3 regions of the Bradyrhizobium sp. LMG 9283 genome follow, and region 1 is predicted to be linked to each of the others. Evidence: predicted binding sites of a transcription regulator. Region 1 holds the regulator's gene; each other region holds the start of a gene.
The links. Region 1 encodes PhoB, which activates phosphate uptake and scavenging genes when phosphate is short. Its sites were predicted from a motif close to TGTCATNNANCTGTCAT; they were not measured.
Positions count from the first base shown of each region.

Region 2: the regulator PhoB is predicted to act here: its motif matches at 4,289-4,305, upstream of P6U29_RS24310 (DUF47 domain-containing protein).
Region 3: the regulator PhoB is predicted to act here: its motif matches at 2,069-2,085, upstream of phnF (phosphonate metabolism transcriptional regulator PhnF).

Region 1 covers NZ_CP120691.1:8,504,841-8,514,465, reverse strand. The annotation lists gene pstA (phosphate ABC transporter permease PstA) at 1-680, shown strand, start outside; gene pstB (phosphate ABC transporter ATP-binding protein PstB) at 677-1,498, shown strand; gene phoU (phosphate signaling complex protein PhoU) at 1,510-2,226, shown strand; gene phoB (phosphate regulon transcriptional regulator PhoB) at 2,242-2,949, shown strand; gene P6U29_RS39710 (GcrA family cell cycle regulator) at 3,189-3,701, opposite strand; gene P6U29_RS39705 (aspartate aminotransferase family protein) at 4,161-5,369, shown strand; gene argF (ornithine carbamoyltransferase) at 5,369-6,292, shown strand; gene P6U29_RS39695 (Hsp33 family molecular chaperone) at 6,574-7,581, shown strand; gene P6U29_RS39690 (hypothetical protein) at 7,946-8,125, shown strand; gene P6U29_RS39685 (IS110 family transposase) at 8,217-9,215, opposite strand.
Region 2 covers NZ_CP120691.1:5,124,017-5,133,641, forward strand. The annotation lists gene P6U29_RS24290 (hypothetical protein) at 1-87, opposite strand, end outside; gene P6U29_RS24295 (peptide chain release factor 3) at 398-2,020, opposite strand; gene sugE (quaternary ammonium compound efflux SMR transporter SugE) at 2,195-2,509, shown strand; gene P6U29_RS24305 (inorganic phosphate transporter) at 2,502-3,506, opposite strand; gene P6U29_RS24310 (DUF47 domain-containing protein) at 3,603-4,247, opposite strand; gene P6U29_RS24315 (branched-chain amino acid ABC transporter permease) at 4,403-5,371, opposite strand; gene P6U29_RS24320 (branched-chain amino acid ABC transporter permease) at 5,373-6,236, opposite strand; gene P6U29_RS24325 (ABC transporter substrate-binding protein) at 6,310-7,533, opposite strand; gene P6U29_RS24330 (ABC transporter ATP-binding protein) at 7,626-8,372, opposite strand; gene P6U29_RS24335 (ABC transporter ATP-binding protein) at 8,365-9,120, opposite strand; gene P6U29_RS24340 (hypothetical protein) at 9,431-9,625, shown strand, end outside.
Region 3 covers NZ_CP120691.1:8,349,009-8,358,633, reverse strand. The annotation lists gene phnE (phosphonate ABC transporter, permease protein PhnE) at 1-336, shown strand, start outside; gene phnE (phosphonate ABC transporter, permease protein PhnE) at 333-1,181, shown strand; gene phnF (phosphonate metabolism transcriptional regulator PhnF) at 1,307-2,035, opposite strand; gene phnG (phosphonate C-P lyase system protein PhnG) at 2,142-2,606, shown strand; gene phnH (phosphonate C-P lyase system protein PhnH) at 2,611-3,219, shown strand; gene P6U29_RS38925 (carbon-phosphorus lyase complex subunit PhnI) at 3,224-4,321, shown strand; gene P6U29_RS38920 (alpha-D-ribose 1-methylphosphonate 5-phosphate C-P-lyase PhnJ) at 4,318-5,214, shown strand; gene phnK (phosphonate C-P lyase system protein PhnK) at 5,207-6,004, shown strand; gene phnL (phosphonate C-P lyase system protein PhnL) at 6,027-6,725, shown strand; gene P6U29_RS38905 (alpha-D-ribose 1-methylphosphonate 5-triphosphate diphosphatase) at 6,738-7,886, shown strand; gene phnN (phosphonate metabolism protein/1,5-bisphosphokinase (PRPP-forming) PhnN) at 7,883-8,479, shown strand; gene P6U29_RS38895 (pyridoxamine 5'-phosphate oxidase family protein) at 8,504-9,115, shown strand; gene P6U29_RS38890 (SDR family NAD(P)-dependent oxidoreductase) at 9,327-9,625, opposite strand, start outside.

The DNA of each region.
Region 1 (9,625 bases):
CGCCGGGCTCGACCGAGGGCGGCCTGCTCAACGCCATTGTCGGCTCGCTGATCATGACCGTGCTCGGCGTCGGCATCGGCGCGCCGCTCGGCCTGTTCGCCGGCACCTATCTCGCCGAGTACGGCCGCAACGACAAGCTGACCTCGGTGATCCGCTTCATCAACGACATCCTCTTGTCGGCGCCTTCGATCATCATCGGCCTGTTCATCTATGGCGCGGTGGTGGTGCCGATGCGCGGCTTCTCGGCGATCGCAGGCAGCCTTGCGCTGGCCGTCATCGTGATCCCGGTCGTGGTGCGCACCACGGAAGACATGCTGCTGCTGGTGCCGAATCCGCTGCGCGAAGCCGCCAGCGCACTGGGCTTGCCGCGCTCGCTGGTGATCAAGCGGATCGCCTATCGCGCCGCGCGCTCCGGCCTCATCACCGGCGTGCTGCTCGCCACGGCCCGCGTCGCCGGCGAGACTGCGCCGCTGCTGTTCACTGCGCTGTCGAACCAGTTCTTCAGCCTGAGCCTGAACAAGACGATGGCCAACCTGCCGGTCACCATCAACAACTTCGTGCAGAGCCCCTACGCCTACTGGAAGCAGCTCGCCTGGAGCGGTGCGCTGCTGATCACCCTGACCGTGCTTGCCCTGAACATTGGCGCGCGCATCATCGGCGCCGAGAGGACTGCAAAATGAGTGAAATGTCTGTTTCCGTGAGCGCGCCGACCGTTCATCCCGGTTCCCAGCCGCTGCCCGAGGCGCCGGCCAAGGTCACCGCGCGCAACCTGAATTTTTACTATGGCGAGCACCACGCGCTGAAGAACATCAACCTGGCGCTCGGCACCAACCGTGTCACGGCGTTCATCGGCCCGTCGGGGTGCGGCAAGTCGACCCTGCTGCGCATCTTCAACAGGATGTACGATCTCTATCCGGGCCAGCGCGCCACCGGCCAGCTGCTGCTCGACCACACCAACATCCTCGACCCCAAGCTGGATCTCAACCTGCTGCGGGCGCGGGTCGGCATGGTGTTCCAGAAGCCGACGCCGTTCCCGATGACGATCTACGAGAACATCGCCTTCGGCATCCGCCTCTATGAGAAGATCTCGAAGTCGGAGATGGATGACCGCGTCGAGAAGGCGCTGCGCGGCGGCGCGCTGTGGAACGAGGTCAAGGACAAGCTCAATGCCTCCGGCCTGTCGCTCTCCGGCGGCCAGCAGCAGCGCCTCTGCATCGCCCGCACCGTCGCGGTGCGGCCCGAGGTGATCCTGTTCGACGAGCCCTGCTCGGCGCTTGACCCGATCTCGACCGCCAAGGTCGAGGAGCTGATCCAGGAATTGTCCGAGAACTACACGATCGCGATCGTCACCCACAACATGCAGCAGGCGGCGCGCGTCTCCGACAAGACCGCCTTCATGTATCTCGGCGAGTTGATCGAATTCGACGACACCAGCAAGATCTTCACGTCGCCGAGCGACCGGCGCACGCAGGATTACATCACCGGCCGGTTCGGCTGAGGAGACGGAACATGGGTTCTGAACATACCGCAAAGGCCTTCGACACCGACCTCCAGGAGCTCACCCGCCTGGTCGCCGAAATGGGCGGCATCGCCGAGCGCATGATCGTCGATTCCGTCGACGCGCTGATCCGCCGCGACGTCGCGCTCGGCCAGCGCGTGGTCGCGACCGACGCCGAGCTCGACGCGCTGCAGAAGCGCATCGAGGAGCGCGCCGTGCTCACCATCGCCCGCCGCCAGCCGATGGCGGTGGATCTGCGCGAGATCGTCGGCGCCATGCGCGTCGCGACCGATCTCGAGCGCATCGGCGATCTCGCCAAGAACATGGGCAAGCGCGTCGCGGCGCTGGAGACGGATTTCCATCCGCTGAAGCTGTTCCGCGGACTGGAACACATGACCGATCTCGTGCAGCAGCAGGTCAAGTCGGTCCTGGACGCCTATGCCGCGCACGATCTGCCGGCGGCCATGGCGGTGTGGAAAGGCGACGAGGAAGTCGACGCCATCTGCACCTCGCTGTTCCGCGAGCTCCTCACCTATATGATGGAGGATCCGCGCAACATCTCGTTCTGCATCCACCTGATGTTCTGCGCCAAGAACATCGAGCGGATCGGCGATCACGCCACCAACATCGCAGAGACCGTGTTCTACATGATCGAGGGCCAGGCGATCACTGACAAGCGGCCGAAGGGCGACATGACGACCTTCGCCACGACGGTGCCGAATACCTAAGGGAGCGACGACAACATGGGCGCACGCATTATGGTGGTTGAGGACGAGGAAGCTCTCACCGAGCTTCTCCGCTACAACCTCGAAGGCGACGGCTATGACGTCGAGACGGTGATGCGCGGCGACGACGCCGACACCCGCCTCAAGGAGCACATTCCCGATCTGATCGTGCTCGACTGGATGCTGCCGGGCCTGTCAGGCATCGAGCTGTGCCGGCGGCTTCGTACCCGCCCCGAAACCAAGCAGCTGCCGATCATCATGCTCACCGCGCGCGGCGAGGAGAGCGAGCGGGTGCGGGGGCTTGCGACCGGCGCCGACGATTACATCGTCAAGCCGTTCTCGGTGCCGGAGCTCTTGGCGCGCGTGAAGGGTCTGCTCAGGCGCGCCAGCCCCGAGCGGCTCGCCACCGTGCTCGCCTATGGCGATATCGAGCTCGACCGCGACAAGCGCCGCGTGGCGCGCTCGGGCCGGCCGATCGATCTCGGCCCGACCGAATATCGCCTCTTGGAGTTCTTCTTGGAGCATCCCGGCCGCGTGTTCTCGCGCGAGCAGCTGCTCGACAGCGTCTGGGGCCGCGACATCTACATCGACGAGCGCACCGTCGACGTCCATATCGGCCGCCTGCGCAAGCTGCTCAATCTCGGCCGCGAGCAGGACCCGATCCGCACCGTCCGCGGCGCCGGCTACGCGCTGGACGATCGTTTCGCGAAGGCCGAGCAGACCTGAGGTTTGCGAGCTGTTGCCACACGCTCAGTGTCGTCCCGGACAAGCGTCAGCGCAGATCCGGGACCATAACCACAGGGCATGATTGTTTTGCGAAAAGGTAATTTCGAGTCCCCATAACCACATCTCTCGGTGGCTATGGGTCCCGGATCGGCGCGCGCTTGTGGCGCGTTTGTCCGGGACGACATCGGATTGTTTGAGCCGTCATCGTGTGACAGCTCATTTCTGATCTCAGAACAAACTCACCGCGTGCCCGGCTTCGCCGGTGCGCGACGGCGATCCGCTGCGGGCTGATAGGCCACGCGCGAGTGCTGGGCGCAATAGGGCAGGCCGGAGAGAGCCTTGCCGCCGCAGAAGAAGAAATCCGGGCTTGAGGGATCGCCGACCGGCCAGTGGCAGGTCGCCTCGTTCAATTCCAGCAGAGACAGCCGCTGACTCATCGGCACCACGTTGTCATAGGTGACAGGCTCGGCCTCCACCTCGACCTCGAAGGCCTGCGCCAGCGCGGTGTTGCCGCGCGCGACAGGGCGGGTCACCCGCATCATGTGCTGCGCGGGCCGTGCCTTGCGCGGCCGGGGCGCTGCCGATGAAGGGCTCTTGGCGCGGCCGGACAGACCGAGCCGATGCACCTTGCCGATCACGGCATTGCGGGTCACATTGCCGAGCTCCGCCGCGATCTGGCTGGCCGAAAGTCCGGCCTCCCAGAGCTTTTTCAGCTGCTCGACGCGATCATCGGACCAGGTCAAAACCGTCATTGCACCCTTTCCCTCGCTGCGCGCCTGCCATCCTGGGGCCTTCGCAGCGAATGCCTGAAGCCTTGAAAATCCCGTGCCGCAGAATCCCTTAAGGCTCGCCGGGCGCGCTCAAGACGCCCGAACGTTTACGCCGGTACATGAGGACTCTTGGGATCAGAACCGCTGCACGAGATGTCGTATCTGACAGTCCAAACGCTACAATATGGCGTGACTCCCGCGCAAGAGTCCGCCGACTCGCTTCCACATGTTCCGTGGTGAAAACTCCGCAAAATCGCCACCGCAAGACTACGGATTCAGCGTTTCGCGAGGCTTTCCGGGCGGCATTGACACCTGTCTTGCCAAGCATAAGATAGTCTTACGTGCCGCCCTTAAAAGGCGGCACGTTTCGTTTTCCGGGGCCGGTCGATGGTGCGTTGCGCAATGCACGTCTCACACCGTCCGCAACATTCAAGTGACGTCATGACTGACAGCGCCGCGCCGCATTTGCTCCCCGTTTTCGCCAGGGCCGACCTCGGTTTCGAGCGCGGCGAAGGCTGCTGGCTGATCGCGACCAATGGCGATCGCTATCTCGATTTCACCTCGGGCGTGGCGGTGAATGCGCTCGGCCATGTCCATCCCGCGCTGGTCAAGGCGTTGCAGGAGCAGGCGACGAAGCTCTGGCACATGTCGAACCTGTTCCAGAGCCCGGACGGCGAGAAGCTTGCCGCGCGTCTGTGCAAGGAAAGCTTCGCGGACTTCGTATTCTTCTGCAATTCCGGCGCCGAGGCGCTGGAAGGCGTAATCAAGCTGGTGCGCCACCATCACTTCTCCAAGGGGCATCCGGAACGTTACCGCATCATCACCTTCGAGGGCGCCTTCCACGGCCGCACGCTGGCGACGCTCGCCGCCACCGGGTCTGCAAAATATCTCGAAGGCTTCGGTCCGCCGATGGACGGCTTCGACCAGGTGCCACATGGCGATCTCGACGCTGTGAAGAAGGCGATCGGCCCGCACACCGCCGGCATCGTGATCGAGCCGATCCAGGGCGAGGGTGGCGTTCGCTCTGCGCCTCCCGGTTTCCTGAAGGCGCTGCGCGAGCTCTGCAACGAGCGCGGCATATTGCTCGCCTTCGATGAGGTGCAGACCGGCATGGGCCGCACCGGCGATCTCTTCGCCTATAGACGCACCGGCGTCACGCCTGACGTGATGTCGCTCGCCAAGGCGCTCGGCGGCGGCTTCCCGATCGGCGCGGTGCTGGCGACCGCGGAGGCGGCCGCTGGCATGGGGCCCGGCTCGCACGGCTCGACCTTCGGCGGCAATCCGCTCGCGATCTCGGCTGCGAACGCCGTGCTCGACGTCATGCTCAAGCCCGGCTTCTTCGACCACGTGCAGAAGATGTCGCTGCTGCTCAAGCAGAAGCTCGCCTCCGTGATCGACCGCCATCCCGATGTCGTCAGCGAAGTCCGCGGCGAGGGCCTCCTGATCGGCATCAAGGCTGTGGTGCCCTCGGGCGATCTCGTTGCGGCACTGCGCGCCGAAAAACTGCTCACGGTCGGGGCCGGCGACAATATCGTGCGCTTCCTGCCACCCTTGATCGTCACCGAGGCGGAGATCGAGGACAGCGTCGGGCGGTTAGAGCGCGCCTGCGCTGCGATCTCGTCCAGCCAGACCAAGCGGGTGGCAAGCTGATGAGCAAGTCGCCGAAGCACTTTCTGGATATTAACGAGCTGCCGCTGTCGGAGCTCAAGAGCATGCTCGCCGCCTCTTCCGCCATGAAGGCGAAGCAGAAGGCGCATCAGCCGGTCAGGCCGCTTGAAGGCAAGACGCTGGCGATGATCTTCGAGCGTCCCTCGACCCGCACCCGCGTCTCGTTCGACGTCGGCATGCGCCAGCTCGGCGGCGAGGCGATCATGCTCACCGGCGCCGAGATGCAGCTCGGCCGCGGCGAGACCATCGCCGACACCGCGCGCGTGCTGTCGCGTTATGTCGACGCCATCATGATCCGCATCCTCAATCACGATGCGTTGCTGGAGCTTGCGGCCAACGCCACCGTGCCCGTCATCAACGGCCTGACGCGACGCTCGCATCCCTGCCAGGTGATGGCCGACCTCATGACCTATGAGGAGCATCGCGGCCCGATCGAGGGCAAGACGGTGGCCTGGACCGGCGACGATAACAACGTGCTGGCGTCGTGGGCCCATGCCGCCGAGCGCTTCAAATTCCAGCTCAATGTCGCAACACCGCCGGAGCTCGCGCCGAAAAAGGCGATGCGCGACTGGATCAAGGCGACCAGCGCGCCGATCGTGCTTGGCAACGATCCCGAGGCCGCCGTGAAGGGCGCCGATTGCGTCGTCACTGACACCTGGGTGTCGATGGGCGACAAGGAGGGCGAGCACCGCCACAACGTGCTCAAGCCCTACCAGGTCAATGCCAAGCTGATGTCGCTGGCCAAGCCCGATGCACTGTTCATGCATTGCCTGCCCGCCCATCGCGGCGAGGAGGTCACGGATGAAGTGATCGACGGTCCGCAATCGGTCGTCTTCGACGAGGCCGAAAATCGCCTGCACGCGCAGAAGGGCATTCTGGCCTGGTGCTTCGACGCGGTGAAGTAGGTATTGGCAAGCATCACCGGCCACAAACACTGCTGTCGTCCCGGACAAGCGCGCCAAAAGCGCGCGCCGATCCGGGACTCATAGCCACAGGACGTCGTGTGGCGAGGACTCGAGGTTATCATCTCGCGCTGTGACGCGATCCTGTGGTTACGGTCCCGGATCTGCGCTTGCGCTTGTCCGGGGCGACACCCGAATTGGCGGCAATGTTGTGCAACCTCAAGCGCGTCCTGAGCCCCCCGCGCCCCTTCCATTTCCCACTCTCCGACCCCAGATAAAGCGCCATGGTTTTCCAATCCCCTGACATGAACACCGGGCCTGAAGGCCCGGTTCGCGCACCATCGGCGGTTCCAATCGACGACGCCGTGCTGCCTTACGAGGTCGACGCGCTCGATGTGCGCGGGCGCCTGGTGCGGCTTGGTCCGGCGCTGGACGACATTCTCACCAAGCACGATTATCCGGCGCCGGTCGGCAAGCTGCTTGGCGAGGCCATCGTGCTGGCGACGCTGCTCGGCTCGGCGCTGAAATTTGAGGGCCGCTTCATTCTTCAGGCCCAGACCGACGGCCCGGTGTCATTCCTGGTGGTCGACTACAAGGCACCCGATCATCTGCGCGCCTATGCTCGCTTCGATGCCTCGCGCCTGGGCACGGTGAAGGATTCCGGCACGCTGCTCGGCCGCGGTCATCTCGCCATGACCATCGACCAGGGCCCCGACATGAGCCGTTACCAGGGCTTGGTCGCGCTCAACGGCGGCAGTCTGGAAGATGCCGCCCACGAATATTTCCTCCGCTCCGAGCAGATCCCGACGCGCGTGCGCCTCGCGGTCGGCGAGGAGTGGCGCAGTAGCGACGGCGGCAAACATCGCTGGCGCGCCGGCGGCATGTTGATGCAGTTTCTGCCCAAGGCGCCGGAGCGCGCGCGGCAGGCGGATCTGCATCCCGGCGATGCGCCCGAGGGCACCGAGGTGCACAGCGTCACTGAGGACGACGCCTGGGTCGAGGCGCGCTCGCTGATCGAGACCGTCGAGGACGTCGAGCTGATCGATCCCGAGCTCTCCGGCGAGCGGCTGCTGTTTCGCCTCTTCCACGAGCGCGGCGTGCGCGTGTTCAACTCGCAGGGTCTTAAGGCGCGGTGCTCCTGCTCGCGCGATGCGGTTGCCTCGATGCTCAAGAGCTTCTCGCCCGACGACCGCGTCGCCATGGTCAAGGACGATAAGGTCGTCGTCACCTGCGAGTTCTGCTCGTCGGTGTACCAATTCACGCCACACGAGGCGGGCGCGGAGGGCGCGTAGATCGCAAAGGCCGTGGCCCGGGTGAGCGCAGCGATACCCGGGACGGTGCTTGCGGAATCCCGGATGTCGCTTCGCTCATCCGGGCTGCGCGACCGTGCTTGTGTCGCCCCTTGTCAATCCACCTCGCCAAAAATATTCTACTTTCCCGAAGTTCGGATTTGTCGTATGTGTCGGCCATCCCGGCTCACTCAAGAGGGGCGATCCTGTGGTCGTCACGATCGCGAGCCGGGCTTGCGGTGGACGCGGCAGCGTCGGCACGAGATGGGGCGGGCAGGGCGGGTAGTCCCTGTGAGCTCGAATCCCGCGTGCGGATGAGCGGCGCTGTTCAGTTCGTCGCGCCAACATTTCGATGGTGACGTGCACAATGCCATCGATCCTGTGGCGCCAACGAATGCGCGTACGGCAAAACCGTGTGGTCCTGGCCGTCGTTGCTACGGTCAAGCCTATCGAAGATGCGCGCGAGCCCAACCGGGCGGACGGCATCGTCAATTCGAACGGCGAGGGAGGCCAGAAGGAACTCGGCTCCCGGGAGCAACTGTGTTGAAGTAGACCGGTGATCGAGCGGGCTCAAGGCTGGCGCTGTGCGCCCCCGCCTTCGGCGGCTGACGGCCTTGACCCCGCCCGCTCACCGGTCTTCAGGCGGTGCATGCGCTCGGCTGAGGCCGAGCGGGTTCGCTCAGTTCGTAGCGGCGAGCATCCCATTTCTGGCGCCGGGCGATCATGGTGTTGAGAATGCCGATGAGCTTGCGCATGCAGGCGATCAGCGCAACCTTCGGCTCCTTCCCTTTAGCGATCAGACGATCATAGAAGGCCATGATCACAGGGTTGTGCCGCGTCGCAGCGCCGAGGCAAGCCATGTAGAAGAGATTGCGAACCTTTCGGCGTCCACCTTTTACATGGCGATCACCGCGTCGCTTCCCGCTGTCGTCATCGTAAGGAGCTGCTCCCAACAGCGCAGCGGCGATCCTGTTGCTCACCTGGCCAAGTTCCGGCATCGCGGCGACCAGACCGGCGGATGTGATCTTGCCGAGCCCTGGCACGCTCTCGATGATCTCGGCAAGTTCGGCCAAATGTGGCGCGGCCTTGATCATTGCGGCGATCGCAACCTCGAGCTTGGCAACTTCGTCTGCGATCTGCTTTAACAACCGAGCCTGCATCTGCTGGACGATTTTGGGGGCGGCATGCTCGCCCCTATTTTTCAGGCTCGTCTGCAGATCGAGCAGGCTCTGGCGCGCTTTTACGACCTGCACCAGATTCTCGCGGGCCGTGTCATGGGCCTGATCTGGAGCATCGGTGAAGGTCTCGGCAAACCAGGCGATCATCTCCGCATCGATCGCATCGTTCTTGGCGAGTTGTCCGGCTGATCGAGCGAAATCACGCACGCGCTTGGGGTCGACGATCCGGGCTTCGATGTCGGCCTGACGCAGCGCCTTAGCCCACTCTCGCTCGTAACCGCCAGATGCCTCCATGACCGCCTTGGCAACCTTGTATTTGCGCAGCCAGCGGATCAGACCGCGCCGTCCTTCTGCAGTGCTAGGAAACGTCTGCCGTTGCGACACCGCGCGGATGCATGCATCCACCTTGTCCTTGGCCACATCGATCCCGACGACAACGCCACCGTTTTGTGCCATCATCCACTCCCTTCCTTGCTCGGTTCGGGCTCGAAGCCCATGCAACTGTTCGGGTTGAGGAAGACACCGGATCTGTCCCACGCTCCCGGACAGGCTCTCAAGGCCTTTGAGCACGGTCGGGCTCAGATCCAGCGACGGGCGGTTGGTCAGAACCGCCCGTTGGCGTTTTTTGGCACAATTTGCAGACACAAGAGCGCGGCATAAGCCGTCCGACCATCGCGCAGGGAAGGCCGAGTGATTGGCTCCACCTGTATGCTGCTGTGCGGTTCTTCCTGCGTGCGCTTTCGCGCAGCGGACCGCGGGTGCGAGGTCAGCACCCGGCTTTCCCTCGGCCTTCCCTGCGCCCTTGTGTCCCCGAAATCTGCCAGAATGTGGCAACGGGCGGTTGGATCAGAACCGCCCGTTGCCGGAAC
Region 2 (9,625 bases), 3.4 Mb from region 1:
CGGGATCGGATTGATCTGCCGGGGCCGCGCGTCGGCGGTGATCGTCGATATCGCCAGCAGGAGAAAGATGAGGATGCCGCGCCACATGGAGTGAACTCGCAAGGTCACGGGAAGACATGGCGTGGTCGATGAACGCGTCAAGTCCCTGGTCGTTCACATGCCCGCGTTCAACTCCGGTGTCGTCGCCCGGCCTTGACCGGGCGACCCAGTATTCCAGAGACGGAAGTGATTGCATCGAGGAGCTGCGGCGTACCGGATGCCCCGGTCCCGGCCCCGCCAAGGCTACGCCGGGCCACTAGGGTGCTCGGCCGCCGAAGTTTTAGCGAAGGCGGCAAGCCGGGGCATGACGGCGGTGGGTGTGGTGGCGAGCCGACAGCATGGCTAACAGCGAGCGCCCCTACCCCTTCTTCTTGACGTCCTTGACGTTGGTGAACTCGATGCCCTCGGCGCGCTCCCTGGTGTAACCGAGATAGAACTCGTTCCTGGCGAGATACACGGGATCTCCATCCACATCGTCCGCGATGCTGGAGGTGTTGGCGGCGATGAAGCTGTCGAGCTTCTTGCGGTCCTCGGAGGAGACCCAGCGCGCCAGCTGGAATTCGCTGACCTCGAATTCGACCGGGAGCGAATATTCCGCCTCGAGCCGCGCCTTGAGCACATCGAGCTGGAGCGCGCCGACCACGCCGACCAGCGCCGGCGCACCGTCGCGCGGACGGAACACCTGCACCACGCCCTCTTCCGACATCTGCTGCAGCGCTTCCTTCAGCTTCTTCGCCTTCATCGCGTCGGTCAGACGGACGCGGCGGACGATTTCGGGCGCGAAGCTCGGCACGCCCACGAAGTTGAAATCCTCGCCCTCGGTCAGCGTATCGCCGATGCGCAGGGTGCCGTGGTTGGGAATGCCGACGACGTCGCCGGCGAAGGCTTCGTCCGCCACCGAGCGATCCTGCGCGAAGAAGAACTGCGGGCTCGACAGCGGCATGCTCTTGCCGGTGCGCACCAGCTTGGCCTTCATGCCGCGGCTGAGTTTGCCGGAGCAGAGGCGCGCAAACGCGATGCGGTCGCGGTGGTTCGGATCCATGTTGGCCTGGATCTTGAACACGAAGGCGCTCATGCGGGGATCGGTGGCCTCGACCTTGCGCTGGTCGCTGTCCTGCGCGCGCGGCTCGGGCGCGAACTTGCCGAGGCCTTCCAGGAGGTCGCCGACGCCGAAATTGCGCAGCGCGCTGCCGAAATAGACCGGTGTCAGATGGCCTTCGCGGAACGCGTCGAGCGCGAACGGCTTTGACGCTTCGGTGACGAGCTCGAGCTCGTCCTTCACAGCAGTGACGTCCAGATTGGCGTTGAGCTTGGCGAGCTCTTCGATCTCGATCTCAAGCGCCGCGCCGGTCTTGGCGCCACCGCCTTCGAGCAGGCGCACGCCGCCATTGACGACGTCGTAGGTACCGAGGAAGTCGCGGCCGCGGCCGACCGGCCAGGTCATCGGCGTGGTGTCGAGCGCCAGCGTCTTCTCGATCTCGTCGAGCAGCTCGAACACGTCGCGGCTCTCGCGGTCCATCTTGTTGATGAAGGTGATGATCGGGATATCCCGAAGACGGCACACCTCGAACAGCTTTCGGGTGCGCGCCTCGATGCCCTTGGCCGCATCGATCACCATCACGGCGGAGTCGACCGCCGTCAGCGTGCGATAGGTGTCTTCCGAGAAGTCCTCGTGGCCCGGCGTGTCCAGGAGGTTGAACACGAGGCCTTCGAACTCGAAGGTCATCACCGAGGTCACGACCGAGATGCCGCGCTCACGCTCGATCTTCATCCAGTCCGAGCGCGTATTGCGCCGCTCGCCCTTGGCCTTGACCTGGCCGGCGAGATTGATGGCGCCGCCGAACAGCAGCAGCTTTTCGGTCAGCGTGGTCTTGCCGGCGTCTGGATGGGAGATGATCGCAAAGGTCCGCCGCCGCGCCACTTCGGCGGCAAGCGGGGAACGGGCCGGCGATTCGGCCGTGATGGTGGCGATGTCGGACATGGCGGGAGCGTGTGGCAGGGAAAACGGGCCTGATCAAGCCTCATTTGGTGATTGCGCAGCCGTTCGGCCAGCCCCATATCGGCGCTTGGTTATATCAGTCTTGGGGAGGACGGCCTCCCCATCCATCACCACATCCGCCGCGGGGACGACCCTGCCTGGAATGGAGGGTCGTTCGTGGCCTGGAGCATACTGTTTGTCGCAGGTCTTCTCGAGATCACTTGGGCGATCGGCTTGAAATACACCGAGGGCTTTACCAGGCTTGTTCCGTCAGTGGTCACGCTGGCGGCCATGGCCGGCAGCGTCATCCTGCTCGGATTTGCGCTCAAATCACTTCCTGTCGGAACCGCCTATGCGGTCTGGACCGGCATCGGCGCGGTCGGCACCGCGACGCTCGGCATCTTCCTGTTCGGCGAGCCGGCGACGGCCTTCCGTCTCGCCAGCATCGCCCTGATCGTCGCCGGGATTGCCGGGCTGAAGCTTGTTACCTGAAGATCTGCACAACCCACCAGGTCAGGGCCGCGACGATGGCCGAGGCCGGGATCGTGATTACCCAGGCATAAGCGATCGAGCTGGCGACGTTCCAGCGCACCGCCGAGACGCGGCGGGCGGCGCCGACGCCGACAATGGCGCCGGTGATCGTGTGAGTGGTCGAAACGGGAACCCCGAGATAGGTCGCCATGAACAGGGTCGCGGCGCCCCCCGTCTCGGCGCAAAAGCCCTGCATCGGCGTCAGCTTCGTGATGCGCAGGCCCATGGTGCGGACGATGCGCCAGCCACCCATCAGCGTGCCCAGCGCCATCGCCGCCTGGCAGGACAGCACGACCCAGAACGGCACCGAGAAGTCGCTGCCGAGATGGCCTTGCGAATAGAGCAGCACCGCGATGATGCCCATGGTCTTCTGCGCGTCATTGCCGCCATGGCCGAGCGAATAGAGCGAGGCGGAGGCGAATTGCAGGATGCGGAAGGCACGATCCACGGCAAACGGCGTCGAGCGCACCGACAGCCAGGACACGATCGCGACCAGCATCATCGCGATCAGAAAGCCGACCAGCGGCGACAGCACGATCGCCAGCACCGTCTTGGACAGCCCGCTCCACACCGCGGCCGAGATCCCCGCCTTGGCCATGCCGCCGCCGACGAGCCCGCCGATCAGCGCGTGCGAGGACGAGGATGGGATGCCGAGCGCCCAGGTCACGAGGTTCCAGACGATGGCACCGACGAGCGCGGCGAAAATCACCTGGGCATCGACGACCGCGGGATCGATGATGCCCGTGCCGATGGTCTGGGCGACATGCAGCCCGAACACCATGAAGGCGATGAAATTGAAGAACGCGGCCCAGAACACCGCGAATTGCGGCCGCAGCACGCGGGTCGAAACGATGGTCGCGATCGAATTGGCGGCGTCGTGCAGGCCGTTCAGGAAGTCGAACAGCAGCGCGACGGCGATCAGTCCGACCAGGACGGGAACACCCAACGCAGCATCCACGGCAGCCCTGCCCTAACGTTTGCGCATGATCTCAGCGCAAACGCGTTTCGCGTTTGTCGCGGCGGAAAACCGCTGCACACTTTTCCGGATCATGCGCTAAACCTGCTCGATGACGATGCTGTTGATCTCGTTCGCGACGTCGTCGAAGCGATCGGCCACCTTTTCCAGGTGGTCGTAGATTTCGACGCCGACGATGAAGTCCATCGCATTGCCCTCGCGATGCTTGAGGAAAAGCTCCTTCAGGCCGATGTCGTGGAGATCGTCGACCCGGCCCTCCAGCTTGCCGAGCTCTTCGGTGATGGCGGTCAGCATGGCAACATTCGGGCCGATCGATTGCATCAGCGGCAGCGCACGCCCGACCAGATTGGCGCATTCGATCAGGAGCCCGCCGATCTCGCGCATGGGAGGCTCGAACGCGCGAACCTCGAACAGCATGACCGCCTTGGCCGTCTGCTGCATCTGATCGATGGCATCGTCCATCGACGTAATCAGGTTCTTGATGTCGCCGCGATCGAACGGGGTGATGAAGGTGCGGCGCACCGCCGTCAGCACTTCACGGGTGATGTTGTCGGCATCGTTCTCGAACTGGTTGACGCGTTGGCAATAGACCGGCGTCTCCTCGCCCCCATTGAGCATGCCCTGGAGCGCGATCGCCCCTTGGATCACGGTCTGGGCATGCCGGTCGAACAGGTCGAAGAACCGTTCTTCCCTGGGCAGGAACGCACGAAACCATCGCATCATGGGGATAGGCTACCGGTTGGAAATGGCCAGGCCCGAAAGGCCGTCATGAAACTGTCATAGACCATTTTCGATCCGCGCGCGTGTCATCTCACGCCCGCGGAGCCGGATCATCCACCGCTTTCAAACGGCCGGTAAATCGATTTTAAATCAGCTACTTAGAGCGATCTTCGGAAGTAATGCGCGATTTCGCCGATGACGCCGCGGCGGAAGGTGAGCACGCAGATCACGAAGATCGCGCCCTGGATCACCGTGACCCACTGGCCGAAGCCCGCCAGATACTGCTGCATGGCGATGATCACGAAGGCGCCGACCACCGGACCGAAGATGGTGCCGAGACCCCCGACCAGCGTCATCAGCACGACCTCGCCCGACATCGTCCAGTGCACGTCGGTGAGCGAGGCATTTTGCGCCACGAACACCTTCAGCGATCCGGCAAAGCCGGCCAGAGTCCCTGAGAGGATGAAGGCCAGGAACTTGTACTGGTCGGTGCGATATCCGAGCGAAATCGCCCGCTGCTCGTTCTCGCGGATCGACTTCAGGACTTCGCCGAAGGGCGAGTTGATGATGCGGAAGATCAAAAGGAAACCGGCGAGAAAGCCGACCAGCACGACGTAATACAAAACTGTCGGCTTGGAGAGGTCGAGGACACCGAACATGTGTCCCTGCGGAATGCCCTGGATGCCATCCTCGCCATGGGTGAACGGTGCCTGAAGGTAGATGAAGTACAGCAGCTGCGACAGCGCCAGCGTGATCATCGAGAAATAAATGCCCTGGCGGCGGATCGAGATGTAACCGGTGATGATCGACAGGCCGAACGCCGCAGCGACGCCGACGAGAATGCCGAGCTCCGGCGGCAGTCCCCACACTTTGAGCGCGTGCGCGCTGCAATAGCCAGCCGTCCCCAAGAACATCGCGTGGCCGAACGACAGCAGGCCGCCATAGCCGACCAAGAGGTTGAAGGCGCAGGCGAGCAGCGCAAAGCACAGCGCCTGCATCACGAAGAACGGATAGACTCCCGTGAACGGGACCGACGCCAAGAGCAGCGCCATCACCACGAACACAATCATCTCGTCGCGCATCGCACGCGGGCCTGCAGGGAGCGTATCGTCCGTCAGGGTTGTCATATCAGGCCGCCCTTCCCGTCAATCCCGTTGGCTTCACCAGGAGCACCAGCACCATCAGTACGAACACGACGGTGTTGGAGGCCTCAGGGTAGAAATATTTGGTCAGACCCTCGATCACGCCGAGCGCGAAGCCGGTGATGATGGAGCCCATGATCGAACCCATGCCGCCGATCACCACCACGGCGAACACGACGATAATGAGGTCGGCGCCCATCAGCGGCCGCACCTGGTTGATCGGCGCTGACAGCACGCCTGCGAGCGCGGCGAGGCCGACGCCGAGACCATAGGTCAGCGTGATCATGCGCGGCACGTTGATGCCGAAGGCACGGACCAGAGTGGGGTTTTCGGTGGCGGCGCGCAAGTAAGCGCCGAGCTGCGTCTTCTCGATCAGAAACCAGGTGGCAAGACACACGACCAGCGAGAACACGACGACCCAGCCGCGGTAGACGGGCAGGAACATGAAGCCGAGATTCATGCCGCCCTTGAGCTGGTCCGGAATGGCGTAAGGCAGGCCCGAGGAGCCAAAGTAGTTCTGGAACACGCCCTGCACGATCAGCGCGATGCCGAAGGTCAGCAGCAGGCCGTAGAGATGGTCGAGCCCGGTCAGCCATTGCAGCATGGTCCGTTCCAGGATCATGCCGAAGATGCCGACGATGATGGGGGCCAGCAGCAGCGCCCACCAGTAGTTGATGCCACCGAGGTTCAGCAGGAAATAGGCGACGAAGGCGCCCATCATGTAGAGCGCGCCATGGGCGAAATTGATGATGTTGAGCATGCCGAAGATCACGGCAAGCCCGAGACTGAGCAGCGCGTAGAACGAGCCGTTGATCAGTCCCACCAGTAGCTGAGCGTAAAGAGCCTGCATCGATCCCGCACCCGGTCCCTTCGGCGTTCCCGTGAAAGTCGCCCGCAGGCTCGATTGCCTGCGGGCCGTTATCTTACTTCTTCAACAGCGCGCACTTGCTCTCGGACAGCGGTGTGAAAGCCTGGTCGCCCGGCACCGTGCCGACCAGCTTGTAGAAGTCCCACGGTCCCTTGGACTCGGAGGGCTTCTTCACCTCGAACAGATAGGCGTTGTGGATGGTGCGCCCGTTGGGCTGGATCTCGCCCTTGCCGAACAGATCGTCCTCGGTCGGCATCGACTTCATCTTCTCGACGATCTTGACGCCGTCATGCGGATTGCCGCCGAGCGCTTCGAGGGCCTTGAGGTAGTGACGCACGCCGGCATAGACGCCCGCCTGCACCATGGTCGGCGGAGCATTGTTCTTCATCTTCTCGGCGAAGCGCTTCGAGAACGCGCGGGTCTGGTCGTTCATGTCCCAGTAGAAGGTCTCGGTGAAGTTGAGGCCCTGCGCCGTCTCCAGCCCAATCGCCTTGACGTCGGTGAGGAAGAGCAGCAGCGCCGCGAGCTTCTGGCCGCCTTTGCCGATGCCGAACTCGGCCGCCTGCTTGATGGTGTTGGTGGTGTCGCCCCCGGCATTGGCGAGACCGATGATCTTGGCCTTGGAGGCCTGCGCCTGGAGCAGGAAGGAGGAGAAATCCGGCGTGTTCAGCGGATGCTTGACGCCGCCCACCACCTTGCCGCCGTTGGCGGTAACGACCGCGCTGGTGTCGCGTTCGAGCGCCGCGCCGAAGGCGTAGTCCGCTGTCAGGAAGAACCAGGTGTCGCCGCCGGCCTTGACCAGAGCCTGGCCGGTGGTGTGGGCCAGCATGTAGGTGTCGTAGGTCCAGTGCACGGTGTTGGGCGAGCACTGCGCGTTGGTGAGGTCCGAGGTCGCCGCGCCGGAGTTGATGTAGACGCCGTTCTTTTCCTTGATGACGTTGTTGACGGCGAGCGCGACGCCCGAGTTCGGCACGTCGACGATGATGTCGACCTTGTCGACGTCGAACCACTGCCGCGCGATCGCGGTGCCGATATCGGGCTTGTTCTGGTGATCGCCCGAGATGATGTCGATCTTCCAGCCCTTCGCAGCCAAGCCGGAATCCTCAACGGCCATCTGCGCGGCGAGCGTCGAACCGGGCCCGCCGAGATCGGCATAGAGGCCGGACTGATCGGACAACGCGCCGATCTTGACGGTTTTGTCCTGCGCGGACGCGACGCCTGCAGCGGCGAAGGTGAGCGTGGTGGTCAGCAGCAATGACGCAATCGACCTGGTATTCATGCAACTTTCCTTTTTGAATTTTCTCGTTGGCAGTTCTTCGGCTTGAGCACGATCTCTTTGGAAAACCGCTAAACAATCTTCCTGATCATGCCCTAGACACCGAGATAGGTGTGGAGCTTGTCCATGTTGGCGGCGAGCTCCGAATTGGAAAATCCATCAATGATTTTGCCGTGCTCGACCACATAATAACGATCGGCGACGGTGGATGCGAAGCGGAAGTTCTGCTCGACCAGGAGAATCGTAAACCCCTCCTTCTTGAGCCGCGCAATGGTATGACCGATCTGCTGAATGATGACGGGCGCAAGGCCCTCGGTCGGCTCGTCCAGCATCAGGAAGCTCGCGCCGGTGCGCAGGATGCGCGCGATCGCGAGCATCTGCTGCTCTCCGCCCGACAGTTTGGTGCCCTGGCTGGCCAGCCGCTCCTTGAGGTTCGGAAACAGGTCGAAGATCTGGTCGAGCGGCAGTCCGCCTGCGCGGACGACCGGCGGCAGCAGCAGATTCTCCCGCACGTCGAGGCTGGAGAATATACCCCGCTCTTCCGGGCAGAACGCGATGCCCATGCGCGCGATCTTGTCGGAGGTCGCGCGGATGATCTCCTGGTCGTTGAAGTTCACCGAGCCGGAGCGCTTGCCGATGATGCCCATGATCGACTTCAGCGTGGTCGTCTTGCCAGCGCCGTTGCGCCCGAGCAGGGTGACGACCTCGCCCGCGTTCACGTCGAAATTGATCCCGTGCAGGATGTGGGACTCGCCGTACCAGGCTTCGAGATTGCGGACTTGAAGGATGTTGCCGCTGGTCGCAGCGCTGGCCGAAGCCTCGGCGATCGCAGTGTCAGGCATGACCGGCTCCCAGATAGGCTTCCTTGACGCGCTCGTCCTTGGTGAGCTCGGAGTAATGGCCCTGCGCGAGCACCTGCCCGCGCGTCAGCACGGTGATGATGTCGGAGAGGTTGGCCACGACGCTCAAATTATGCTCGACCATCAGGATGGTATATTTCGCGGAGATGCGCTTGATCAGCGCCGCGATCTTATCGATGTCCTCATGGCCCATGCCGGCCATCGGCTCGTCCAGCAGCATCATCTCAGGGTCGAGCGCAAGCGTGGTTGCGATCTCGAGTGCACGCTTGCGCCCGTAGGGCATCTCGACCGCAGGCGTATTGGCAAACTCACTGAGGCCGACATCGTTCAACAGCTCTCGCGCACGATCGTTGAAGCGGTTGAGCACGGATTTGGAGCGCCAGAAGTCGAACGAAGAGCCGTGCTCGCGCTGAAGCGCGACACGGACGTTCTCCAGCGCGGTGAGATGCGGAAACACCGCCGAAATCTGGAACGAACGCACGAGACCCATGCGGGCCACATCGGCCGGCGCCATTGCCGTGATGTCCTGCCCCTTGTACAGGATCTTTCCGGCAGACGGTTTGAGGAACTTGGTCAAAAGATTGAAGCAGGTCGTCTTGCCGGCCCCGTTCGGGCCGATCAACGCGTGAATGCTCCCACGGCGAACCTTGAGCGCAACGTCGCGGACGGCGAAGAAGCCCGCGAACTCCTTGGTCAAGCCTTCCGTTTCGAGAATGAACTCATCGGCCAAACAGATTTCCCCCTGCCCGCGCGAGGCGCGTGGCTTTCCTTGTTGCTTCGGCTGTCCGGAGGCCTTGCAGCCCACCCGAGGCGCCGCCTCCGGGCGCGGAATATGCCGGAGGTGACGGGGGTTAGGCAAGGCGGAAAGCTGAGCAGATCAAAGCCTCCGGCTGGGATACAAATGCTCCCTTAGTCGGAGACGTTTCGATGTCGTGCCTGCCCGGCGCCCCGGTTCGCAAGCCACCGGCCGTCAAGCCGTCGTTAACGGTCTTTCGCCTCCCGCGCCAGCCTTCATAGAAAATTTTCCCGCAAGCGGGATCATGCGCGGGTCTTCACGTGCGGAGACTATTGCTTTGGATTTTGCAAGCGCCGCTCCCTCCGTCGTCAAGTCGATAAGGCAACGCGATCTCCTGAACACGTGGCTGCGACTTTATGCGCGCCAGCAGATCGCACCGGCGATCTGGGAGTATCAGCCTGCGCGACTTGAGGAGGAGCTGTCGGATCTCATCTACAAT
Region 3 (9,625 bases), 160 kb from region 1:
GAAATCGTCGAGAACGCCGACATGAAGCCGGTCGAGGGCATCCGCTCGACCGGCGCGAGCTGGCTCTCCTGCATGCGTTTTGCGATCGTGCCGCAGGTGACCGCGGGCTATGCCAGCTATGCGCTGCTGCGCTTCGAGATCAATGTCCGCGAAGCTTCCGTGATGGGCTTTGTCGGCGCTGGCGGCATCGGCCAGGAGCTCGTCGTCGCCATCCGCAAGTTCTACTATTCGGACGTCAGCGCCATCCTGCTCACCATCGTCGTCACCATCTTCATCATCGACATCACCACCGGCTGGCTGCGCGGCCACCTGTTCGGAAAGGAGGCGCGGACGTGACGAGGCCGCAGGAAGTCAACACGCGAGAGATCCGCGCGCGCTATCCCGAAATGTTCGACCGGCCGGCCTCGGCGCGGCTCGCGACGCCCGCGATGATCGTCGCGGCTTTCGCGATCCTCACTTACGGCCTCGTCGATCTCGATTTCTCGCCATCGCGCTTCTTCGCCGGGCTCAGCCAGCTCGGCTGGATCAGCCTAATGATGATCCCGCCGGATCCCGGCTCCTCGCTGCCGGTCTATCTGAAGGCACTGGGCGAGACGCTGTCGATCGCGCTGCTCGGTACTACGCTGGCCGCTGTCTTCGCGCTTCCAATAAGTCTGCTCGCGGCGCGCAACATCGTGCCGTCGAACATCCTGCGCTTTCCCGTCCGCCGCTTCCTCGATTCGATCCGCGGCGTCGACACACTGATCTGGGCGCTGGTGTGGATCAACGTGGTCGGGCTCGGCCCGTTCGCCGGCGTGCTCGCGATCGCCGTGTCGGATTTCGGTGCCTTCGGCAAACTGTTTTCGGAGGCGATCGAGGGCGCTGACCAGAAGCAGGTCGAAGGCATCCGCGCTTCCGGCGGCAGCGCGCTGCACGAGATTCGCTTCGGCCTGTTGCCGCAGGTCCTGCCCGTGATCGCCGGCCAGGTGCTCTATTTCATCGAATCCAACACCCGCTCGGCCACCATCATCGGCATCGTCGGCGCCGGCGGCATCGGCCTCCAGCTCGCCGAGCAGATTCGCGTGCTGGAGTGGCAGAAAGTGTCGTTCCTGATCCTGATGATCCTGGTTGCCGTCGCCGCGATCGATTTCATCTCGGGCAAGCTGCGCTTTGCGATTATTGGAAGGCGTGCCGTCGCCTGAGCAACGGTGCCGTAGGGTGGGCAAAGCGCAGCGTGCCCACCACTTCTGATGATCGAGAAAGATCGTGGGCACGGCGCAAGTGCGCCTTTGCCCACCCTACGGCACCGGCTTTGTGGAGGGAGGCTCTACGACTCCACCAGAAACTCCACCCGCTCCGCCGCAAAGCGCGAGTGCTTGGTCACCAGCGGCTTGCCGTCGAGATCCTGGTCGGTCGCATCCACCACCAGGATCGGCCGCCCCAGCGCGAGATCGAGCCGTGCGGCGTCGGTCGCGTCGACAATGCCTGCGGTGATTCGGGTCGCGCCACGGCGATAATCGCGCACGCCATAATGCGCGAGCAGTTTCGTCATCGAGCGCGTCGCCGCGAACACGGCGCCCGCATCCGGAAACAGGTCCGCCGAGAGCCAGGTCGTGGAGACGCAGATCGGCGTGCGGTCGGCGAGGCGGATCGCCTCGATCCGCACCAACGGCGCGCCGGTCTTCAATCCCAGCTCCCGCGCGAGCTCGCGCGTCGCGACATCATCGGTCGCCTCGATCAGCCGGCCATACGGCTCGCGACCGCCCGCGCCGACGATCTCGGAGAAGCGCGTGCGCGAGCGCAAGGGATAGGCGAGCTTCTGTGCCTCGACATAGGTACCGCTGCCGCGCTCGGCGCGAACCAGGCCGCGCTCGGCAAGGGCCGCCAGCGCGCGACGCACGGTGTGACGGTTGACGCGATAGGTTTCTGCGATCTCCATCTCGCCCGGCAGCTTGTCGCCGGCGGCAAAGCGGCCGTCGGCAATGCCGCGCTCGATGCCGTCGGCAACGAGGCGCCACAGTGCGACGCCCGAGGAGGCTGTGTCCTGCATGCTCATGTCGCGGGAAACCTACTCCAGAAATCACATCATTGTCACGAAACAGTCATGGCGCTTCCGTATGAAGTTGTCTATTACCATAGACAACTTCGATGCGGCAAGTTCGGTGAACCAGGTGACGCAGCACAACAACCAGCAAGCCCAGCGCAAGGCCGCGATGGCCGTGCTGGCGCACGCGGAGGCGGGCGAGATCGCCGCTCGCCTCCGCGATCTTACTCTGCCGGCTCATCAAGATTTGCGCGCGCCGGAGAACGGCCTGGTGATGCTGCGCGGCCGGGTCGGCGGCGACGGCGCGCCGTTCAATCTCGGCGAAGCCACGGTGTCGCGCGCGGCGGTGCGGCTTGCGAGCGGCGAGGTCGGGTTGGGATACACGCTTGGCCGTGACGGCGAGAAGGCGCGGCTGATCGCGCTATGCGATGCGCTGGTCCAGTCTCGCGATTTCGGCGGGCTCGTCGAGCGTAGCGTTATCGCGCCCTTGCGCGAGCAGCTGATGATCAAGCGCAAGCGGGCGGCGGAAGAGACCGCCGCGACGAAGGTTGATTTCTACACCATGGTGCGCGGTGAGGGATGAGATCATGACCACAATTGCGGAACTGCCGCCGGGTTTCGCCGACAAGGTGCTGTCGGCGCAATCGACCTTTCGCTCGGTCATGGACGCGATGGCGCGTCCGGGCTCGGTCCAGCAAATCGTGCCGATGGTCGGCGCGCCGGGGCCGATGATGCGCGGCACCGCCGCGATCGCGCTGACGCTGTTCGACCACGATACGCCCCTCTGGCTCGACGCGCCCTTTGCGGAAAGTTCCGATGTGGTGAAATGGCTCAAGTTTCATACCGGTGCGCCGGTCGTGCAGGACTGCTCGATCGCGAGTTTTGCGCTGATCTGTGACGGCAATGCGCTGCCTTCGCTCGAGCGCTTCGCGCTTGGCACGAGCGAATATCCCGATCGTTCGACCACAGTGATCATTCAGACCGACAGCCTGACTTCCGGGCGCAGCTTCGAGCTGCGCGGCCCCGGCATCGACGGGGTCGCGACGCTGCAGGCGTCGATCAAGCCTTTTGACCTGTTCGAGCGGTTGCATATGAACGAAGCGCTGTTTCCGCGCGGCATCGATGTGGTGCTGGTCGCCGACGACGCCGTGGTCGCGATCCCCCGCACCACGCGGGTCGTGAGCAAGGGAAGCTAGAAGCATGTATGTCGCAGTCAAAGGCGGCGAACGCGCCATCGAGAATGCCCATCGTCTGCTCGCACATAAGCGGCGCGGCGATCAAAGTGTTACGGAAATCTCGCTCGACCAGATCTCGGAGCAGCTTGGCCTTGCCGTCGACCGTGTCATGAGCGAAGGCTCGCTCTATGACCGCGAGCTCGCGGCGCTCGCGATCAAGCAGGCGCGCGGCGATTTGATCGAGGCGATCTTCCTGGTCCGCGCCTTCCGCGCCACCTTGCCGCGCTTCGGCGCCAGCGAGCCGGTCGACACCGGCGCGATGCGGGTGCAGCGGCGGGTGTCCGCGACCTTCAAGGACATTCCAGGCGGACAGATCCTCGGGCCGACCTTCGACTATACGCACCGCCTGCTCGATCCCTCGCTTGCGGAAGGCGTCGTGCCGGAGGTTCCGTCGACGGCCGAAACGTCCACGGCGCCAACGCCGCGCGTGACCGATATTCTGGGACGCGACGGGCTGATCGAATCATCGCCGCAGGCCGAGGATGGCGCCAGCGTCGGCGATCTCACCCGCGAGCCGCTGAATTTTCCGGCCGATCGCGACCTGCGCCTGCAAAACCTCGCGCGCGGTGACGAAGGCTTTCTCCTCGCGATGGGCTATTCCACCCAGCGCGGCTACGGCCGCAACCATCCCTTCGTCGGCGAGATCCGCTTTGGCGAGGTCGAGGTCGAATTTTTCGCCGAAGACGTCGGCTTCGCCGTGCCGCTCGGCGCGATCGAGCTCACCGAGTGCCAGATGGTCAACCAGTTCAAGGGCTCGGCGACGGAAGCGCCGTGCTTCACCCGCGGCTACGGCCTCGCCTTCGGCCAGAGCGAGCGCAAGACCATGTCGATGGCGCTGGTCGATCGTGCGTTGCGTGCCCGCGAGCTCGGCGAGGAGGCACTCGCCCCGGCGCAGGACGAGGAATTCGTGATGTCGCATTCGGACAACGTCCAGGCCACCGGATTCGTCGAGCATCTGAAGCTGCCGCACTATGTCGACTTCCAGTCCGAGCTCGGCCTCTTGCGCAAGCTGCGCCAGGAGCTCGCCGAGACGCCCGATGCCATGAAGGAGGCCGCGGAATGAACGCGCCCGCCTACAATTTCGCCTATCTCGACGAGCAGACCAAGCGGATGATCCGCCGCGCGATCCTGAAAGCCATTGCCATTCCTGGCTACCAGGTGCCGTTCGCCAGCCGCGAAATGCCGATGCCCTATGGCTGGGGCACCGGCGGCGTGCAGGTCACGGCCGCGATCCTTGGACCCCAGGACGTGCTGAAGGTGATCGACCAGGGCTCCGACGACACCACCAACGCGATCTCGATCCGAAAGTTCTTCGCCAAGACCGCCGGCGTTGCGACGACGACGGCAACGGACGAAGCAACAGTGATCCAGACCCGTCACCGCATCCCGGAGACGGCGCTGCACGAGAATCAGGTGCTGGTCTATCAGGTCCCGATCCCAGAGCCCCTACGTTTCCTTGAACCGCGCGAGACCGAGACGCGGCGCATGCATGCGCTCGCCGAATACGGCCTGATGCATGTGAAGCTCTACGAGGACATCGCCCGCTTCGGCCACATCGCGACCGCCTACGCCTATCCGGTAAAGGTGAACGCGCGCTACGTGATGGACCCGTCGCCGACGCCGAAATTCGACAATCCCAAGATGGACAATTGCCCGGCGCTGCAATTGTTCGGCGCCGGCCGCGAGAAGCGCATCTATGCGATTCCACCCTACACCCAGGTGGTCTCGCTCGATTTCGAGGATCACCCGTTCGAGCCCTATCGCTTCAACGCGCCCTGCGCGCTCTGTGGCGCGGAAAATTCCTACCTCGACGAGATCGTCACCGACGACAAGGGCGGGCGCATGTTCGTCTGCTCGGACACCGACTATTGCGAGGGACGTCAGGCCGCCGGCCATCACGGCAGCCTCAGTGCCGCGCCGTACAAGGAGAAGGCGCAGGAGGCCTCGAATGGCTGATCAAAATCTGGTCGAGAACGACGAGCCGCTGCTGATCGCAAGATCCCTCAGTAAGTCCTTTGGCCGCATCACCGCCTGCCGCGATGTATCGTTCTCGCTCTATCCCGGCGAGGTGCTGGCGATCGTCGGCGAATCCGGCTCGGGCAAGTCGACGCTGCTGCAAATGCTGTCAGGCCAGCTCGCGCCGAGTGCCGGTCATGTGTCCTACCGGATGCGCGACGGCGTCACCCGCGATCTCGCCACCCTTGGCGAAGCCGAGCGCCGCTTCCTGTTCCGCACCGACTGGGGTTTCGTGCATCAGGATCCCGCGCAGGGCCTGCGCATGGCGGTCTCGGCCGGCGCCAATGTCGGCGAGCGGCTGATGGCGGTGGGCCGGAATCACTACGGCCGCATCCGCGACACCGCGTCAGACTGGCTCACCCGCGTCGAGATCGACGTCGCGCGCATCGACGATGCACCGCGCACCTTTTCCGGCGGCATGCGCCAGCGGCTCCAGATCGCCCGCAACCTCGTCACCGAGCCGCGGCTGGTGTTCATGGACGAGCCGACCGGCGGACTTGACGTATCGGTACAGGCGCGCCTGCTCGATCTCTTGCGCGGCCTCGTCGCCGAGCTGAACCTCGCCGTTATCATCGTCACCCACGATCTCGCGGTGGCGCGCCTCTTGTCGCACCGCGTGATGGTGATGAAAGGCGGCCGCGTCATCGAGACCGGTCTCACCGACCAGGTGCTCGACGACCCGCGCGAGCCCTATACCCAGCTACTCGTCTCCTCGATCCTGCCGCCATGAACTTTGCAATATGAGTTTTCCAATGACCGCCATGATCGACATCACTGACGCCGGCAAGACCTTTACGATGCACCTGCAGGGCGGCATCGAGCTGCCGGTCGTGCGCGGGGTGACCTTCCAGGTCAATCCAGGCGAGTGCGTCGTGCTGTCGGGGCCATCGGGCGCCGGCAAGTCGTCGATCCTGAAGATGATCTTCGGCAATTATCGCTGCGATAGCGGCCGGATCGGCATCCGCCATCGCGGCGCTGTGGTCGATCTCGCCACCGCCGAGCCGCGGCAGGTCCTCAACATCCGCCGCTCCACCATCGGCTATGTCAGCCAGTTCCTGCGCGCCGTGCCGCGGGTTGCGACCATCGACGTCGTCGCCGAGCCGCTGATCGTGAACGGCATGAGCCGGGCCGATGCGCAGGCGCGCGCCGGCGCGCTGCTGCATCATCTCAACATCCCCGAGCGTCTCTGGCAGCTGCCGCCCGCGACCTTCTCCGGCGGCGAGCAGCAGCGCGTGAACATCGCGCGCGGCTTCATCTCGGATCTGCCGATCCTGCTGCTGGACGAGCCGACCGCCTCGCTCGATGCGGCCAATCGCGCCGTGGTGGTCGAGCTGGTCGCTGAAAAGAAACGTCAGGGCGTCGCCATGGTCGCCATTGTCCATGACGACGAAATCCGTCATCTGATTGCCGACCGCATCGTCGACGTCACCAGCTTTGCCGCCGCGGCCTGAAGGAATGGGGAAATGAAGAAGGAATCCGTGATCGCCAATGCCAGGATCGTGCTGGCTGACCGGGTGATCGAGCAGGGCTGGCTCGCGCTTGCCGACGGACGCATTGCGGAGATCGGCGAGGGCAGGGCGCCCGCGGGCGCCGAGGATGCCGGCGGCGATTTGATCATGCCCGGCCTCATCGAGCTCCACACCGACCATCTCGAAGCGCATTACGTGCCGCGGCCAAAAGTGTTCTGGAACCCGGTCGCCGCCGTCATCTCCTATGACGGCCAGCTCGCCACCTCGGGCATCACCACCGTGTTCGATTCACTCCGGGTCTGGCGCGAGGACGGCGCCGAGGAAGTCGATGGCCGCGCCGGCGTGCTCGCCGCCGCGATCACTACCGCGCGCGAGGCCAGCCTGCTGCGCGCCGATCACTTCCTGCATCTGCGCTGCGAGATCCCGATGCCGAGCGTCGTCGAGGAAGCCAAGGAGCTGATCGACCGTCCCGACGTCAAGCTGATGTCGCTGATGGACCACACGCCCGGCCAACGCCAGTTCCGCGACGAGGTCAAGCTGCGCGACTATTACCGCGGCAAGGGCGGCGGCAAGACCGATGCCGAGCTCGACGAATTGTTCGCAAAGCGCTTCGAATATCAGAGGCTCTATGCCGCGGCGAACATGCGTGAGATCGTGGCGCTGGCGCATCAGTACAACATTCCGCTGGCGAGCCACGACGACACCACCGAGGAGAATGTCGCGGACGCCGTGCGGGATCGCGTCTCGGTCGCGGAATTCCCGACCACGCTGGAGGCCGCGCGCGGCCTGCACCAGGCCGGCATCGACATCCTCATGGGCGCGCCCAACGTGGTGCGCGGCGGCTCGCACTCCGGCAACATCGCCGCGGTCGATCTCGCGCGCGAGGGCTTGCTCGACATCCTGTCGTCGGACTACATCCCGTCGAGCCTTTTGATGGCCGCGCTGCAATTGCCCGAGCATGTGCCCGCAATCAGCCTTCCGGCCGCGGTTCGCACCGTGACCAAGGCGCCGGCAGAGGCGGTCGGCCTCGCCGACCGCGGCGAGGTCGCGCCCGGCAAGCGTGCCGATTTGATCCGCGTGCATGTCGCAGGCCACGTTCCCGTCGTCCGCAGCGTCTGGCGCGAAGGAAAACGCGTCGCATGAGCGAGATGGTCACCACGGCGCATGACGAGGCGGGTGCGATCGGCCCCGGCCGGCTCGTGCTCGTGGTCGGCCCCAGCGGCGCCGGTAAGGATACGCTGCTGCGGCTGGCGCAAGCGGCCTGCATAGACGATCCCGAGATCGTCTTCCCGCGCCGTATCGTGACGCGCGCATCCTCCGCCGATGAGGACAACATCGCGGTGAGCCAAGACGAGTTCCAACGCGCGCGAGAGCATGGCGACTTCGCCGTGCATTGGGAGGCGCATGGACATTCCTATGCGCTGCCGCTCGAAATCAACGACGACATCCGCGCGGGCCGCGCGGTCGTCGTCAACGTCTCACGCACCGTGATCGCCGCGTTACGTCAAGCCTATGCCAATGTCGTGGCGGTCACGATCACGGCGCCGCCTGATGTGCTGGCGCAGCGGCTTGCCGCGCGCGCCCGGCACAGCGACGGCAACATCACGGAACGACTGTCGCGCAGCGTCGACGATTCGTCGGCGCAGGCCGATGTCACCATCCTCAACGCGGGCAGCGCGGAGTATCACAGCCGCCAGCTCGTGCGGGTGATCAGGAATGAAGGCTGGCACGAATAGCTGGCGTAACAAGGAGAGTGTGGAATGACGGTGATTGAAACGGTCGAACAGTTAGAAGCCATTTACGGCGCCACCAACGACGCCTCGACCGTGAAAGTCGCCGATCATGTCACGCCGCTCTACCGCATCTTCATCGAGAGGGCGCCGTTCGCCGCGCTCGCCACCATTGGCCCGGAGGGCATCGATTGCTCGCCGCGCGGCGACGTGCCCGGCTTCGTCCGCATTCACGATCCCAAGACGCTGATGCTGCCGGACCGTCGCGGCAACAACCGGGTCGATTCCCTGCGCAACATCGTGCGCGATCCCAGGGTGTCGCTGATGTTCCTGATCCCCGGCTCCGGTAACGCCGTCCGCGCCAACGGCCGCGCGCATCTGTCGATCAATCCGGAGTTGCTGGCCTCGTTCAAGGTCGAGGGCAAGGCGCCGCGCAGCGTCATGGTGATGAACGTGGAGGAAATCTACTTCCAATGCGCCCGCGCCATCGTCCGCTCCGATCTCTGGAATCCCGACAAGCGCGTCGATCCGAAGACCCTGCCGACGCCAGGACAGATCCTCGCAGAGATGAGCCAGAACAAGATCGGCGGCGCGGAGTACGACCGCATCTGGCCCCAGCGCGCTGCCGCGACGATGTGGTGAGAGTCCCGGCTCTCTCGTCTCCTCGCCCCGCTCTCTTGTCCGCCGAAGCCCGCCTTCGGGCGAAGGCGGATGCGGGGAGAGGGCGGGGTGAGGGGCTGCTTCCGCACGTGAGATCGTTGTGGGACCTGTATCCCCTCACCCGGATTGCATCTTGGATGCAATCCGACCCCTCCCCGCAAGCGGGGAGGGGTGAAGGAAGCGCCATTCCGCTTCAATTGAACGCCATCCCACCGCTCAGCGCGACCGTCTGCCCGGTCATGTAGGCGTTGTCCACCAGCAGCATCACCGCTTTCGCCACTTCCTCCGCCGTGCCGAAGCGGCCGAGGGGGATGCGGTTGACGAGGTCGGGTTGGCCGCTCATCATGTCGGTCTCGATCAGCGAGGGCGCCACCGCATTGACGGTGATGCCTTCCTTCACCAGCCGCGCCGCATAGCCTCGCGTGAGACCCTCCATGCCGGCCTTGGATGCATTGTAATGCGGGCCGATCGAGCCGGCGCCGCGCGCTGCGC